DNA from 4 places in the Pseudoalteromonas porphyrae genome. Region 2 is predicted to be linked to each of the others. Evidence: predicted binding sites of a transcription regulator. Region 2 holds the regulator's gene; each other region holds the start of a gene.
The links. Region 2 encodes sigma-54, which starts transcription at its own class of promoters, with help from an activator protein. Its sites were predicted from a motif close to GTTGGCACGNNNNTNGNNT; they were not measured.
Positions count from the first base shown of each region.

Region 1 (4,339 bases), on a different contig from region 2:
AAAAATATCAAAAGCATATTCACGTACCAGTCCCTGCGGTCGCAGGTATTTTAACGCGTGTTGTTGGTTTAACTTTAGAAGCAAAAGGCTTGCGCGCGCCAGTAGGTAGCCAGTGTAAAATTGAAACCATGCATGGTTTTGTTGATGCAGAAATTGTGGGTTTTAACGACCAAACATTGTATCTCATGCCTAATGATCACATCTCAGGGGTGCTACCTGGCGCACGAGTAATACCTCAAGTTAATGAAACCGGACTTCCAGTTGGAATGTGTCTACTTGGTCGAGTTGTCGATGGATTAGGCCGCCCATTAGATGGACTTGGTCCGATCAATGCTGAACATCATCTTAAATTTGCACAAAATTCGATAAACCCTTTATCTCGCAGACCTATCAGTCAACCGATGGATGTGGGGGTGCGTGCCATAAATTCAATTATTACAGTAGGGCAAGGCCAGCGAATGGGCTTGTTTGCAGGTTCTGGTGTCGGTAAATCAGTATTACTAGGGATGATGACCAGAGGGTCTGAGGCTGATGTGATTGTGGTTGGTTTAGTTGGTGAGCGTGGACGAGAAGTTAAAGAATTTATTGAGGAAATTTTAGGCGTCGAGGGACGAAAGCGCTCAGTTGTGGTTGCAGCGCCAGCCGACTCGTCACCTTTAATGCGTCTAAAAGGGTGCGAAAGTGCCGTCACAATCGCGGAGTATTTTCGCGACCAAGGGTTAAATGTTTTGCTATTACTTGATTCTGTTACGCGTTATGCAATGGCTCAGCGTGAAATAGCGTTAGCGGTTGGTGAGCCGCCTGCCACAAAGGGTTACCCACCATCAGTATTTGCGAAACTACCTGCCTTGGTTGAGCGCGCTGGTAATGGTGGCGAAGGGCAGGGTTCTATCACTGCATTTTTTACTGTGCTGAGTGAAGGCGATGATATGCAAGATCCTATTGCGGATGCTGCGCGCGCGATTTTAGATGGGCATATCGTACTATCGCGAGAGCTCGCTGACAGTGGGCATTATCCTGCCATTGATATTGAAAAATCGATTTCACGGGTGATGCCACAAGTTGTGTCTGAGCCACACATGCAGCAAGCTCGAGTACTTAAACAAGTTTATTCTATGTATCAACAGAATAAAGATATGATCACTTTAGGAGCATATCAAAAAGGTACGGACCAGATGCTCGATCAAGCTATTAATATGATGCCAAGAGTAAACGCTTTTTTGCAACAAGGCATGAAAGATGTGATCAGCTATGACGAAGGTCTGCAAGGGCTGGCTCAATTATTAGGACAAGCATAATGACGAAAAATAAACTTGATTTAGTGCTTAGACTAGAAACTGAGAAAGAAGAATCACTAAGGATGAATTATCTGCAGGCGCAGCAACATCTGCAAAGTAATCAACAAAAGCTGCAAGGTTTGAATGACTTTCGATTGGAGTATACGCAACAACTTCACTTAAAAGGTCAGTCAGGTTTAAGCAGTGCTGGTTTTAGTCAGTATCATGCCTTTATCGCAAAAATAGAAGAAGCAATACGCCAACAAGCAAATACTGTAAATACAGCAAAACAAGTTGTATCACAGCGACAAAGCCTATGGTTAAAGCAACAAATTAAAGCTAAGGCAGTAGCTAAATTAATAGAAAAACAGCAACTTAAAGCAAATGTTATTGCTCAAAAAAATGAACAGAAAATGTTAGATGAATTTTCGTCAAATCAATTTTATCAAAGGCGCCGCGCTTTATAACGAGTGCAGTAATAGTGAGGCTAAGTTATTTTCTGCTTTTTTTACCTTAGGCACATAACTTGCTTTATTTATCAGTGAAGTATTTATTCTGGCAAGCTGCGGCGGCAAGTTGCCACTTATTATGTAGGTGAATTATGGCGATTAGTGATCTATCAGTACTCATTTCAACTGAACAAGATGTCCAGCTAACTAAAAAGGGCAGTGAAGCCAAAGATCCGCAAAGTACAGCAAGTGATTTTTTTAGTCTTTTGCAAAATGCCAGCGGCCATGCTGATACGTTAAAGGTGAAGGCTAGTCGAGCGACAGATGAAACAAAGGCTGACTCAGTTGAAGCTAAACCAAACTCGGCCGAAGAAAAACTTACATTAATTGAAAGCGATATACTAGCGAGCAGCGCTGAAAGTGATGATAAAGTAGATAGTTCTGGTGACGCTATGCTTGCTCATATAAATGCAGCTAATAGCATCGATACACGAGTTAATTCACCAAAAGTGGCCAATGCAAACTCGATTGGAAATTTGCTAGATCGCGCAACACATGAAAAATTTGATCCTTCAATCCCTTATATTAAAGCGCCTCGCCCGATTGACGATATTACACCTATTATTGAACCTGTACCCGCTGACGATACTAGTGAATTACTTGATCCTAGATTAGCCGTAATCAGTGGGAAGACTATCATTTCAGAGGCAATTGATAAGCAGTTGAATGTAAAGATAAATAAAGGACCAGGTGATACTGTTACGCCAATACCTGTTGAACCAATTGTTGGCGATATTCAAGAGAAAGGCGATGCAGCGCAAAGCGTGCCTGTTAACACAGCTCAAGGTGTAGTGAATAATGGCGAAGCAAATGTAATTAATACTACAACGCAAACTGCAAAAGCAGAACCGCAAATAACAGCAATAGGCACCAAAGATGCACCAACAGTCAGTGCTCAAGTAAGTAATGAAAAAGATGAATTGATTGAACGAAGAAAAACTCACAACTCAAATCAAGTTGAGACTAACACTGCTGACAATAAAAGTGGTTTAGTGCTTAAGGAAGATGCTATGCCTATACCTCTTGATAAGTTACAAAGTACAGCGTCATTAGTATCCGAAAATAAAGCGACACAGACAGCTTCTATATTACCAAGCGATAAAACACAGAAAGTTGAAGTACCTAATAAAGTTGAAGTGACTAATAAAGATAATAACGCAGCGGATAGACTAAATAACACATCTACAGATAACCTAGATAAACGCGTAATGACTAGCAACAATCTTACAAATACAGCGCAAGAAATTAAAAATCAGGTGGCATCATCTTCACAGTATTTAGTTAAGGAAGCAGCTATTGCGGATAAGGCAGAAAATATATTACCAAGTGATATTGAGATAGAAAAAGCAAGTAAAGCACTACTTAATAGCCAGTCAGCGACAGAGATAAAAAGTAACCCTGTATTAGCTAATCTAACAGATGAACAGCGTAAAACCCTTCAGAGTCAAGCTGCTGTGATAGTTGAGGAGGGGGTGACGCCGGCTAAACTTGATACCTTTAAACAATATATTACTGAGTTAGTAAACAAAAATGAAAAAGTAGCTCAAAATACAGTTGAAAAACCATTATTAATGTCGCAATCAGAAAAAGTAAGTAAAGAGCTTGATGTTGCGATTGGACAGTTAAATAATGCTGATAAGCAGGCCTTGAGGACTCAATTACAACAGTTTTTAGCAACGGCACAGCCAAAAGGCGCGGCATTAAATAATGTGACGGCGGTTATTGATAAACTTGATCAATTGCACGTGGCCGCGGACACTCAAAAATCAGAAAAAGTGATCTCCCCCCAAAGTGCTCAAGTTTTAAATAGTACAGCTGCAAGCATTGTAACAAGTCCAGAGGCTAGCAAAGCTCAGACTTCGCAAGAGGCATTGATTAAGTCAGTTACACAAGAGGCCGTAGTAAAATCAGAGACGCAACAAGCAGTGATAAAAGATGCATTGCTTGAAAGTCATAACAAAGAACAGGTTTTACCGCGAGAGTCAGCAGTAGGGCGTATCAATCAGTTATTTGGACAAATTACAGGGCAGGTCGCAACACTTGTAGCGCCAATAGCTGAAAGTAGTGAGCAGCGTTATCAGCAAGAAATTACAGATATGCAGGTTTTACAAGCTCAACAGGCAAGCCCAACGTCGCAAACAAAACAAGTGAACTTGGATCCAACATTACTCCAAGCATTAAACATAGTGAAAAGTGATGCCGCAAAATTATTGCAAGAGCGAGTGAGTGCCTTATTAAGTATCAATAATAAAGAAGCTGAGATTCGCCTTGATCCACCAGAAATGGGCAGCATGCAAATACGTATTCGCAGCGACGCAGAGCAAGCACAAATTAACTTTGTAGTACAGAATCAACAAGCTAAAGAAGCACTCGAACAATCAATGCCAAAATTACGAGAAATGTTAGCTCAACAAGGTATTGAATTAGGTGAAAGCAGTATTGAGCAAGGTAATAGCCAAAATGGATCTGGAGCGGATGAGCAATCGCAAAGTAGTCAGCATGCAAATAATCAGCAGCAAAATGAGAGTGAAAGTACATTAGCTGAGCAAAATA
Region 1 covers NZ_LHPH01000007.1:309,290-313,628, forward strand. The annotation lists gene fliI (flagellar protein export ATPase FliI) at 1-1,298, shown strand, start outside; gene fliJ (flagellar export protein FliJ) at 1,298-1,744, shown strand; gene ADS77_RS08450 (flagellar hook-length control protein FliK) at 1,879-4,339, shown strand, end outside.
Region 1: the regulator sigma-54 is predicted to act here: its motif matches at 1,791-1,809, upstream of ADS77_RS08450 (flagellar hook-length control protein FliK).

Region 2 (4,339 bases):
CAAGAATAAAGTCGGCGCGGGTAATGAGTACATCTAATAGCACTTTTTCTTGTTTAATGGCTAAATCAAGTGGCAATGAATCTAAAGAAAGTGGGTGTAAACGGCGTGTTTCAGAAAAGCGCTTAATGAGCGTTTGGTCGTCACTGTCTAGATAAAATAGAGTTGGGTTTGCAAACCCCGGAAGATACTCAAGGATATCATTAAACTCTTGCTGTTCTTTGGGTAAGTTACGCACATCAATACTGACGGCAATCTTATCGTAGTTATCAGATACACTACGCACTAACGACGGTAATAAGTTTACAGGGATATTATCAACACAATAATAGCCAAGGTCTTCTAATACACGCAAAGCGACAGATTTACCTGACCCTGAGCGCCCACTGATGATAATTAATTCCATGTAAACTCTCCTTCTTTTAACTACGACTGTTCAACAATTACTTGATATAGATCTTGGTCTGTTTTTGCGCTACGTATTTGTTTACAAAACTCTTTGTCGTTGAGTTTATCAGCAATTGTAGCCAACGTCTTTAAATGAAGTTCACTGTCACCGTCAGGTACGATGAGTGCAACAAAAATATCGACGGGGCGATTATCAATGGCATCAAAATTGATTGGTTGTTCGCTTACTAAAATTAAAGCGAGTGGTTCTTGTGCGCCACTCATGCGACCATGCGGGATCGCGATACCACGGCCAATACCTGTACTACCTAATTTTTCTCTATTTAATAGAGCACTCAATATGTCTTGTTGTGATAAGTGAGGAAGCCGTTCATGAGCCAATTGGCTGATAAATTCGAGGATACGTTTTTTGCTATTAAAAAGGACCGCAGCTTTACTGCAGTCCTGACAAGTAAGTGAACTTAGTTTCATAGTGTTAGTGTCGAGCGTGCTTCTCTTTGTGTTTGATAACTTGACGGTCGAGTTTATCGATGAGCCCGTCAATCGCGGCATACATGTCCTGGTGCTGCGTTGAGGCAAATAGCTCTGCGCCACTGACATGTAATGTTGCTTCTGCTTTTTGGTTGAGCTTTTCTACGTCAAGAATAACATGGACATTGTTGATGTGATCAAAATGCCTCTCAAGCTTCGCAAACTTATTGTTTACATAGTCTCTTAATGAATCAGTAATTTCTACGTGACGACCAGTTAAATTTAGTTGCATAAGCATTTTCCTTCTTGTGGTTTTACGCCTTAAATCAAGCTTTTACGTTGATTTGACGGTGGAATAGCTAGCGATTCACGGTACTTTGCTATTGTTCGTCTAGCTACTTTGATACCTTGCTCTGCCAATATATCTGCAATTTTACTATCACTCAATGGTTTAGCTGAGTTTTCTGCTGCAATCAATTTTTTTATGAGTGCACGAATTGCTGTCGATGAGCATTCTCCGCCATTTTCGGTACTGACATGGCTTGAGAAAAAATACTTTAACTCAAAAATACCACGTGGTGTATGCATGTACTTCTGGGTTGTTACCCGGGAGATTGTTGATTCATGCATTTCAACCATTTCAGCAACATCGTTTAATACCATAGGTCGCATAGCCTCGGGGCCATGCTCAAAAAAACCTTGCTGCTGTTTAACAATGCAGTTAGTTACTTTGAGTAATGTGTCATTACGACTTTCTAGGCTTTTTATAAACCATTTAGCTTCTTGTAAATGAGAGCGAATAAATTGGCTGTCAGTGCTCGATTTTACTGAGCGCGACATCGCCGCATATTGGCTGTTAACTCTAATTTTTGGCATGCTATCTGGGTTGAGCTCTACCACCCAGCGGCCTTTAATTTTTTTCACTGACACGTCGGGAATAACGTACTCTGACTCTTCTCGAACTATGGTATCCGCAGGCTTTGGATTAAGGCTGTGGATGAGTGTCATTACTTCTTTTAGTTCATCTTCCTTTAGCTTAGTCTTTTTCATCAAAGTACGATAGTCGCGACTAGCTAATAAATCGATATGATCAGTTAAAATCATTTTTGTTTCGGCAATCCAAGGCGTTGCAGGATCAAATTGATTTAGCTGAATACATAAACATTCAGGTAGGCTGCGTGCAGCAATACCGACCGGATCAAATAACTGAATACGCTTTAATACCGCTTGAACTTCATCAAGTTCAATTTCTTCTTCGTTATTACCTTTGTTTAGGCTTTCAGCAATGTCTTCACAGCTTAGTGTAAGAATACCTGAGTCATCAACCGCTTCGACAATGGCTATCGCGATAGCTTCGTCAGTCGGACTAAAATGAGTCAGCTGTAGTTGCCACATAAGGTGATCGTGGAGGGTTTCAGATGAAGCGCCTTGATAAATAGATTCATCTTCAGGCATTGGCCCTGATGAAGAGCTTGGTGCGGCGCTCATGTATTCATCCCATGTAACATCCATCGCCATTTCGTCGCTTACGGTATCTTTTGCTAGCGCTTCACTGCTTTCTTGTTCGTATTCACTTGGCGTGTCATCAGCTGAGGCACTGACAGTTTGATCATCAGTATCTTGTTTTTGTTCGTTCTTACCACCTGATTCATCACCAAAGTCATTTTCATCGACCTCAAGTAATGGATTGCTATCTAGTGCTTCTTGGATCTCTTGTTGAAGATCTAATGTGCTCAACTGTAACAAACGAATAGCTTGTTGTAGCTGTGGTGTCATTGTAAGTTGCTGGCCCATGCGCAGCTGGAGTGATTGCCTCATGTATCTCTAACAATCCTTTTATTGTTGTCATAATTAAGTCTAGCAGAACCTTAGCCGGGCGTGGCTTTATAGCCTAAATTGCTCACCCAAATAAACGTCGCGGACTGTTTGGTCGGCAAGTACATGCTCAGGAGTGCCTGATGCAATTAACTCCCCATGAGAAACTATGTAGGCTTTTTCACAAACATCAAGGGTTTCTCGTACATTGTGGTCGGTAATAAGTACGCCTATCCCACGGTTTTTAAGATGTTCAATAATCTTCTTTATATCTAACACCGAAATAGGATCAACGCCAGCAAAAGGCTCATCTAACAGAATAAATTTAGGGTTTGCGGCTAAAGCGCGAGCAATTTCAACGCGACGGCGTTCACCACCAGATAATGCCATACCTTGACTATCGCGGATGTGCTGAATGCTAAATTCATCAAGTAAGCCATCAAGCGCTTCTTCACGAGCTTGTTTATTTAGCTCTTTACGGGTTTCGAGTATCGCCATCAGGTTTTGGTAAACGGTCAGTTTGCGAAATATCGAAGATTCTTGCGGTAAATAGCCAATCCCTAAACGTGCACGGCTGTGCATTGGCAATAAGGTGATGTCGTTATCATCTATGCTTATTTTACCTTTGTCGCTTGGCACTAATCCTACAATCATGTAAAAAGTGGTGGTTTTGCCTGCGCCATTAGGGCCAAGTAAGCCAACAATGCTACCAGCGCTGACTTCTAAGCCTACATTTTTTACGACTTGGCGGCCTTTATAACTTTTTGCTAAAAACTCAGCTTTTAATGTGCTCATGGCTGACCTTTTTCGTTATCTTTTTTAGTGTTTACTGGGACTAATATTGTATGCACTCGTTCGTCTGAATTTTCATCTTTTTCAGCGCTAATTAATTGTTGGTCCATGTCGTATGTAATACTTTTGGCATTAATCTTTTGACCTGCTTGAGTGACTTGGGCGTTACCGATTAAAGTTAAATAGCGTTTATCAACATCGTAACGAACCTCATTGGCGCTGGCGCTCATAATTGTGCCATCTGTTTGTTTTTCTTCAAAGTATGCAGGGCTTCCAGTGGCAACAAGCAGCTGCTTATTATCACCTAAATCTTCACGTTTGTGCACTTCTAGGTGATCAGCTGTGATACGACGATTACCATGGATTATCTCTACGTTTTTTTCAAAAATACCGACATTTTTTTTCAGCTGTGCAAGCTGTTTATCAGCGCTTATCGATACTTGGTCTGCAAGTGGAAGAGTACCTTCAGCAAAGCTTGAAAGGGCAATGAACAAGCTAGGTATTACAAGTAAGTGAGCAAATTTATTGGTCATAATATATGGTTCGCGTATGGTTAATAAGTTCTACCACTTCGGCTTTTAAGTCGGCTCTAAGGCCGCGTCCGGTGGTCTTTAAATTTGGTCCGATTAATTCAACAGGCTGTTCTGAACTCATGGTTTGTTGTTCAATATCAACCAAGATATTATCGGCATTAATATGCTTAATCATTGCGTTGTTTGTGAGATTTTTAGCAACAACATTGCCTTCTAAAATCAACTGGTTATTTTCATATAATGTGGCTTCTTGCGCATTGATTTGCCACGTTTGCTGTTGATTATATAAAGTAAAAATAGGCTTTTCAAAGTAAGTAAATCCT
Region 2 covers NZ_LHPH01000002.1:76,672-81,010, reverse strand. The annotation lists gene rapZ (RNase adapter RapZ) at 1-403, opposite strand, end outside; gene ADS77_RS02245 (PTS sugar transporter subunit IIA) at 424-876, opposite strand; gene hpf (ribosome hibernation promoting factor) at 881-1,168, opposite strand; gene ADS77_RS02235 (RNA polymerase factor sigma-54) at 1,198-2,694, opposite strand; gene lptB (LPS export ABC transporter ATP-binding protein) at 2,761-3,486, opposite strand; gene lptA (lipopolysaccharide transport periplasmic protein LptA) at 3,483-4,016, opposite strand; gene lptC (LPS export ABC transporter periplasmic protein LptC) at 4,006-4,339, opposite strand, start outside.

Region 3 (4,339 bases), on a different contig from region 2:
ATTTGCTATACCGACTCAATACTGCCGAAATACGCATTCCTGCACTGCGTGATCGCACTGCTGATATACTTCCTTTAGCCCATTATTTTCAAACACAGTTTTGTGAAAAATACCGCTTATCGTGCAAACCGTTTTCAAAAGGTGCCATTAAAGCATTGCATAGCTATCATTGGCCCGGCAATATCAGAGAATTAAGCCATATTATTGAACGCGCATTATTTTTAGCCCAGCACGATGAGATACAAGTCAGTGATTTAGGCCTAGCAACACAAGATAAGCCCGAAGCATTCGCGTTTGATGAAGCAACATTAGACGATATCGAATCACATGTAATTAAAAAGCGCCTTGCTTTGTTTGATAATAAAGCCCACGAAACAGCGCTATCTTTAGGTTTAAGTCGCAGCGCATACTACCGACGTTTAGATAAATATAAGTTACTATATGACGAAAATTAAACGCAAAATAGTAAAGAGCTACGAAGGCGATATTATACGTTTAGTGTTACTAGCAACTGCTTTACCAAGTGCTTTGTTATTTTATTTTGTCATATCAGCAGGTATATCAATTTACTTAAAAATACTGATTATACTTTTTGTAGTTATTGTTACCGGCTATAGCTGCTTCAGTATCTGGCAAAAAATAACTTACCAATTACGCACATCTATAAACATTATCGAATCCGTTATTTTTGGCGATGGCACGACGCGCCCTGTTAGTCGATACAAACAAGGTGCGCTTGCTGAGTTTAACCACACCCTTACAGGTTTATCGTCGGCGATTAGTACACACAAACAAGAGCTAAAAGAACAACAGCTACTATTAACAAAAATCATCAATCAAATCGATGTTGCCATTATTACCACTGATCATAATAACGCGATTGTTTTAATGAACCCCAGCGCTGAAAAGCTTTTTGCCTGTCGTTTTGAAGCCGTTATCGGTGGGCCAATTAATCAGTTAGGTTTGCAAGATGCGTTAAACGTGGATGGTCAAAAGGTGGTTGAGTTTCAATTAAAGCAGCACCGTAAAAAAGTGTATCTGCACGTTGATAAGTATTTAGTTAATACCCAAACACATAATTTGATATTTATCACGGATATTCAACAACTGCTGCGCGAAGAAGAGCGAATTGCATGGCAACGCTTAGTGAGAGTATTAAGCCATGAAATTAATAATTCATTAGCGCCGATAGCCTCAATAAGCGAGTCTTTAGCAAAGCTCACGAGGGCCGATTTAACCCAAGCAGACAATAAAGCAGATTTACATCAAGGCTTATGCGTTATTTCAGAGCGCGCGCATTCGCTCAATACATTTATTAAAAGCTATCAGCAATTATCTACCCTTCCACCACCAGTAAAGTCTCTTATGTCTGTCGCTGATTTTATCCTCAGCACCACGGCTCTTTACCCGCAAATAAACTGGCAGTTACCTAAAAGCCCAGACATCTCCTTTTTTGTTGACTGCCAACAATTACAACAGGCGTTGGTAAACTTGATCACTAATGCAATTGAAGCTTCAAACACAAACCAATCAGCCAGCAATAAAGAACCGATTAGCTTAACGTTGCAATGGAAAATTAGTGAGGGAAAGCTATTAATACAACTACTGGATTCAGGCGTTGGAATAGCGAATATTGATAACTTATTTGTGCCATTTTACACCACTAAAACCCAAGGTAGTGGTATAGGGTTAGTACTCAGTCGGCAAATAGCCATGAACCATGATGGCGATCTACACATAGAAAATCGTGATACTCAGCGCGGCGTACAAGCCACGATTGTTCTACCTACACGTTAATATAATTATCTTGTGAAGTTTGCAGATTTTACAAATGCCTGCAAACTTTTCATAAAAAAATTATATGAAAACAATCACAGTGACAAGTAAAAAACCCAACTAATTGTATTTAAATAGATTTAATTTAAACTCACCCTCGGCATGACCATTGCTTCATATCCTATAGATTATTTAAAGCATCAATTTATTTAAGCAGGAGAAATTATGAGTAATAGTAAAGTTGCTGAATTTACAGCTCCCGGTATGACTAGCGAATCTGCGACACGCACCATTGATCTACTCGATAACCGCATGGTGGCCCTGATTGATTTACAACTGACTTTAAAGCATATTCATTGGAATGTAGTAGGTCCTAACTTTATTGGCGTACATGAAATGCTTGATCCGCAAGTGGAGGTAGTTCGAGAAATGACCGACACCATCGCTGAGCGAATTGCCACGCTAGGTGGTGTGCCGATCGGTACTCCTAAATCCATTGTCGATCGCCGCTCATGGGAAGATTATTCAATTGGCAAAGGCTTGGTAAAAGATCACCTAGTAGCACTTGATAAAGTATATAACGGCATTAATGGTGATCACCGCAAAGCTCTTGAAAAGCTATCTGAATTAGATCCTGTGTCTGAAGACATGATCATCGCACAACTTGCTGACCTTGAGCAGTTTCAATGGTTTGTTCGTGCGCACTTAGAGTCGTCAACTGGGGAACTAAAAACCAAATAACCCTCATAATACCCAGACAACCCTGCCCGTAGTGCAGGGTTTTTTGTCGCTATTTTTTACCTACGCGCTCAGCTTCTTTATAAAAATAATAATCGTCTTCGCAGTCATATTTATCATAGTCTCGATGACTTATAGTAAACGTTTTAGGGTCAGCTCCAAGTACTTTTTTCTCGTGCCAATACACGGCATCAGCATCTTTTAGCAGCTTATCTCGATTAACAACCTCCATGCTATCAAGATCTACCCCATGTATTTTATGGTGACCAAAATACACTGTTTTTCCATCACAGCCATACATAGCAAACCGCTCTAATAGCGCAAACTCCTGTACATCAACAGATTCCAATTGCGTGCCTTGATAGTAAACTGCATCAGTCGTTTTTAAAAAATCATTGTTGCTTAGCTCTACTCGCTCGTCGCTATAAGGACCAATAAGCTGTTGTTTAAAATATAGATGATTTTTATCGCTGGAGTAATTTCCGGATGGAGATAATAATGCAAAATGTTCAGGCACTACTTTTTCTAGTGGTTTAGCTAAGTAAAAAACCTGCTGTGAGTCACACCCAAATGCAAAGTTACTTAATAGCTCAAACTCATTAGCTTTGGCATTGGGTAATTCCTCAGCCCCTAAATACACTTTACTATCAATAATAAAGTAATCGTCGTCGAGCACTTTTAGTGTATTAATATCTTTGTATGGCACGCATTCAAGCCATGTTGTTGTATTAAAAGAACCATCAATATCCTGCTCATATTTGCCTTGATACCAATATAAGTGGTTATCGTCGTATATGTAGCGCTCATCAAATGCTTTTACTCCAACGCCACTGACAGCCGTTCTATTAAACGTATCATCGCATTTAATAAACACGCTATGTTGATCTTTCACTATAGACTCAGTTAAATGTGAAAACGTGTCGTAACCGATATTCTGGCGTACAAAGTTATAATAATGGTGGTTGCAGTCTTTTGCCCAAAAATCATTCATTAAGATAAATGTGGCAGGATCTGCACCACCTAGAATGATGAACTGTTGTTCTGGTCTTAATTGACTCGCCATGGCAAAAGACACGCTGCGCTTATGAATAAAAACATGGTATTTATCGCGAATAACATCGTGCTCTATAATTTCAAAGCTATCGTAATCCACTTGACCTGAAATAACATGGCAACCGTAATAAAGCTGATACTTATCTTTTGCAAAGTTACGCGCGATGACTTCAAATGAATCAATATCAGCGCCTTCAACTAAGCTATTACCGAGTGAAAACCAGTTTCCCATTGGAGAAAAACGGATCTGCTTTTTATTGACCGAGTAATAATATGAATCCGAGCGTTCACTATCAACAGGCCCTGAAAAAACCATTGAAGGGCTTACTAAAAAATTAAACAACGTACTCTTATTTTTAAGCGTAGGAAATAGTGAGTTCAAAAGTTGTAGCACGGCAAAAAAAGCAAACAATACAAAAATACAGGTCCAAAAATCCATTTTAATATCTCTATCCATAGGGGAGTAAGCATCTTAACTCAAATTATATTTAAGCTAAACTTTCGTCAGCCAATCAATCATTTCCTGCTTACATAAAAAAGGTTATTTTATATAACCTAAGTTATAGCTATTAAGTAAAAAACAGACTCTGCGCTATACTGATTAGATTAAATTTACTATCAAAGTATAAAAAGGAAGCTATTCTGATCTCTCGTTTATATGATTTTATGCCCGGCTTAAATACGTTACTTCACTATGAACGAAAATGGTTTGCTGATGATGTAAGAGCTGCACTCTCTGTCGCAGCGGTGGCATTACCAGTTGCGATTGCCT
Region 3 covers NZ_LHPH01000007.1:143,379-147,717, reverse strand. The annotation lists gene ADS77_RS07690 (sigma-54-dependent transcriptional regulator) at 1-455, shown strand, start outside; gene ADS77_RS07685 (sensor histidine kinase) at 442-1,797, shown strand; gene dps (DNA starvation/stationary phase protection protein Dps) at 2,002-2,517, shown strand; gene ADS77_RS07675 (DKNYY domain-containing protein) at 2,567-4,006, opposite strand; gene ADS77_RS07670 (SulP family inorganic anion transporter) at 4,210-4,339, shown strand, end outside.
Region 3: the regulator sigma-54 is predicted to act here: its motif matches at 1,933-1,951, upstream of dps (DNA starvation/stationary phase protection protein Dps).

Region 4 (4,339 bases), on a different contig from region 2:
TCACTCCCTACCGGATATTCCACATCAAGCGTTAAGGCGGTATGAGTTTCTTCGACTTTATTATCGGTGATTAATACTTCAGGTAAAAAATGGGTTGGGTAAATTTCTTCTGCGGTTTTACCAATTAGTTCAAGACTTGATTTACCCATTACTTGTTCAAACATTTTATTACACCCAGCAAAAACGCCATTATTATCTCGGTAATAAAACAAATCAGGAGAGGAGTCGACAATAGATCGTAATAACATACCTTGTTGCGCGAGCTCTTGTTGTGTCTTTTTACGCTCTGCAATTTCGTGTCTGAGCTCTTCGATTGCACGATGCTTGGCATGAAAAGCCATTTTCCGCTCATCTATCTCAATATTCAAGCGACTAATATTGTCTTTTAGTGTTTGATTTAAAAGCTTTTCTTGTTTAGTTGCCGTGTCTAAATAAGCATAGGATGCATCTAGCTGACGTATGGAGTTAATCAGCACGCTTATAATAATAGGAGAAACCACCGCAGTAAAAAAAACCACGGCAAATATATCAACTAACATTACCTCGCCAACAGCGACATAATAAAACATGCAAGATAAAATCAACGACACCACTATTAATAACGCATAGCAAATTGCTGCGGTTTTAAGCTCACCGAATCGGGTAATGGAACTGGAAAGTATTCGAGCCCAGGGACTCAAAGAAGAATCGATCATATATAAATCTGTCTCTTGGCTATGCGTTTAAACTTGGCAAACTTCGTAGCTATCAAAAATAACTAACATCTACGCATATTTTAGCATTTTTACATTAGCAATTTTCATGTTCCGCGACGAAAACAGAAAATTTTCATCTACCACGTATTTTTAAATTATTTCGTGTAAAATACTGCGCTTTACAATTGCCAACAACGAGACTTGCAATGCAAACCAACATGCCCGATATAGCAGATACGGCTCCCGCCTTACAAACTGGTAAATTAGACTGGGTTGGTATGGCTGATATTGAACTGCCGTTTATTTTTGAATCTCGGGGTCTTGCGCCTGTAAACGTTAATGCAAAAGCTCGCGCCTTTGTTAATCTTCACAAAGAAGATGCAAAAGGCATTCATATGTCGCGATTGTTTTTAGCATTAGATACCTTATCTACCGAACAACATGTTAACCCTAGTACCCTATCACAAGCTTTGGATACTTTTATTTCAAGCCATGAAGGGCTGAGTGATCAAGCAAAAATTGAATTTAAATTTGAGCTTCCACTGCGCAGAAAGTCACTTTTAAGCGGTAAAGCTGGCTGGAAAAGCTACCCTATCACTCTAGAGGCAAAAATTGACCGCGGGCAACTAAGCTTTGAACTAAGCCTTGATGTAACTTATTCGTCAACATGCCCATGCTCAGCGGCACTAGCGCGCCAACTTATTCAAAATGCCTTTGTGGAAAAATTTAACCAACAACCACTTAATCACGAAGAAGTAATTAATTGGCTTGGTAGTACAGATGGCATAATCGCAACGCCGCACTCACAACGCTCTATTGCTAACGTCAAAATTAAGTTAGATCGTAATATTACTGAATTTGATATTTTAAGCCTGGTAGATACACTCGAAAATGAGCTTAAAACCCCTGTTCAGGCTGCGGTTAAACGTGAAGATGAGCAAGAGTTTGCTCGCTTAAACGGTCAAAACCTGATGTTTTGCGAAGATGCGGCACGGAAAATAAAAGCCGTACTAGAAAGTGAACAATACGCTGATTACTGGTTACAAATAAATCATTACGAGTCACTGCATGCCCATGATGCTGTTGCAATTGCAGTTAAAGGCGTTGCCAATGGTTATCAACCTTAATATAAACCATACCCGTTTAATATAAATACGTAACACCACAACACTTAGGCACACAAATTGCTTTGTAATTTACAGTGTCAATTTGTTGTTGTGGAGTTACCGTATGGAATTCGCTTTATTATCAATTTTAGTTTTAGTCGTAGGGGCATCTGTTGTTGCGTCAAAGTTTACCGATGATGGCGGAAACCCTTACCCTTTCACCCGTAAAGAGAGTGTATTTACGCAAGTTGAAAGTGCCTTTTTAAATCTTTTAGAACGTGCTGTTGGCGATCAATACAAGATTGTTAGCCGCGTTAAATTAATTGATATCATTGATTGCAAACATGGCTTATCGCCTAAAGCAAAACGTGCAGCTATTGCTAAAGCAAAGAACAAACAACTGGATTACGTATTAATCGATAAAGAAAAAATGACTATCGTTGCCGCTGTTGATTTAGTTAACAATGCAAATAAAGATGGCCACAAAGCGCAGCGCGATTGGTTTGTAAATGGTGCATTAGAGGCCGCTGGTATCCCGCATATTCGTATGAAAGTAAAATCGGGTTATCGCCCAAGCGAAGTACGAGACGCCATTATGTTTAAATTAGGCAAACCTGCTGCACCGAGTATTCGCCCAAGCCGAAATAGAGTGACCAAACCAGCAGTGTTATCTCCTTCGCAAGCAAAAGCCCATTCGACTGCACTAGCTGAAATATAGCAGCATCTGTAAAAACAAAATGCGAGTTTAGGCTCGCATTTTTTGTTTGTTTTACCCTACTCCCATTTTTGCAGTATAATCTAGCCATCTAATTCGAGGAATTTTAAATTATGAATGTTGGTATTATTGGCGCAATGGAGCCAGAAGTTAAAATTTTGCGTGAAGCGATGCAAAATCCACAAACTCTAACTAAAGCAGGTTTTACTTTTTATACTGGTGAGCTAGCAGGTAACACTGTTACTCTAGTCCAATCAGGTATTGGTAAAGTAGCGTCAAGTATTGCAACAACACTGTTAATTGATAACTTTAAACCTGATTGCGTGATCAATACGGGTTCTGCCGGTGGTTTTGATCCGTCATTAAGCGTGGGTGATGTTGTTATTTCTTCTGAAGTTCGTCATCACGATGTTGATGTAACCGCATTTGGTTACGAAATTGGCCAAGTGCCACAAATGCCAGCGGGTTTTGCCGCGCATCCTAAGCTAATTGACGCTGCGCAACAAAGTATTGAAAGCATTAGTGACGTTAAAACGTTGATTGGCTTAATTTGCACAGGCGATTCATTTATGTGTGACCCTGTACGTATTGATAAAGCCCGCGCTGACTTTCCTACAATGCTTGCCGTAGAAATGGAAGGCGCAGCTATTGCACAGGCCTGCTTTACACTTGAAACACCATTTGTTGTGATCCGCTCAATGTCTGACATTGCAGGCAAAGAGTCACCACAATCATTTGAAGAATATCTAGAAACCGCTTCAATTAACTCATCAAAAATGGTGCTCGCGTTACTAGAGAAGTTAACTGCGGTAACTCTATAACGTGTTACCCAATTTAGTTCAGCAACATTTGGACTTTATTGTATTTATATTAGCGCTCCTGAGTGAGCGCTTTTTACCTCTGGTCAGTTGGTATCACCCCAATACATTTTTAACGGCCGTTTTTACTGCGCTTGGTAAACGTGTTTATCGTGAACGTGAACCAAAAAGCTACCTATATTTATCATCTTCCCTGTGTTTTATATTAACGCTTTTAGTGATCATGACATTGGTCGTTCTACTCATTGAATTTGCTTATTATCCTGAACTACTAGCCGGTTTAATACTTTACTTAAGTTTAGAATGGCGAAGTATAGAAACTAAAGCATTGCGTATCGCACGTTTAGTTAAGCAAAACCAAAAAGCAACTGCCCGAGAGTTATTAAAACCACTACTTGCCCGTCAAGTAAATGCGTTATCAAGCACTGGTATTTGTAAAGCTGCCATGGAGATGTTGATATTAAGAGTCGCGCGTCATTATTTTAGCGTTATCTTTATTTACCTGCTATTTGGACCAATGGCTGCATTGTCTTATCGTTTACTCACTTTGATGCACCAAGCTTGGCGTAAAAACACTTTGCCAAACAGCCCTTTTTTAAAGCCACTCGCTTGGCTTTTGTATATTATTGAGTGGCTGCCCACCCGATTATTGGCTTTGACAATTGCAGCCAGTAAAGCCAGCAAGCTGAGCATTCATTATATAAAACATTATGGTAGACACTTCTATCAAACTAATAGTGGTTGGTTATTAAGCTGTTGTTCTGCATCGGTCGGCGTGCAATTAGGCGGGCCTGCGATTTATCAAGGCACTCGTTTTGATAAAATGCGCATAGGCACCGAGCGCTTACCTCAAGCAGCCGATATTCCGATACTTTTGAGCCAGCTCAATCAAGCTCGAGTTTTTTGGTTATTGCTTATTTTTGGCATTGAGATAATTAAAACAATTATATAAAAAAACCAGCCGAAGCTGGTTTTAAAACTGAATTCTCATTCTTTACCTGTTAA
Region 4 covers NZ_LHPH01000004.1:110,321-114,659, reverse strand. The annotation lists gene arcB (aerobic respiration two-component sensor histidine kinase ArcB) at 1-695, opposite strand, end outside; gene folE2 (GTP cyclohydrolase FolE2) at 902-1,822, shown strand; gene ADS77_RS04870 (DUF2726 domain-containing protein) at 1,926-2,519, shown strand; gene mtnN (5'-methylthioadenosine/S-adenosylhomocysteine nucleosidase) at 2,630-3,337, shown strand; gene ADS77_RS04860 (cobalamin biosynthesis protein) at 3,339-4,286, shown strand; gene tyrS (tyrosine--tRNA ligase) at 4,336-4,339, opposite strand, start outside.
Region 4: the regulator sigma-54 is predicted to act here: its motif matches at 1,867-1,885, upstream of ADS77_RS04870 (DUF2726 domain-containing protein).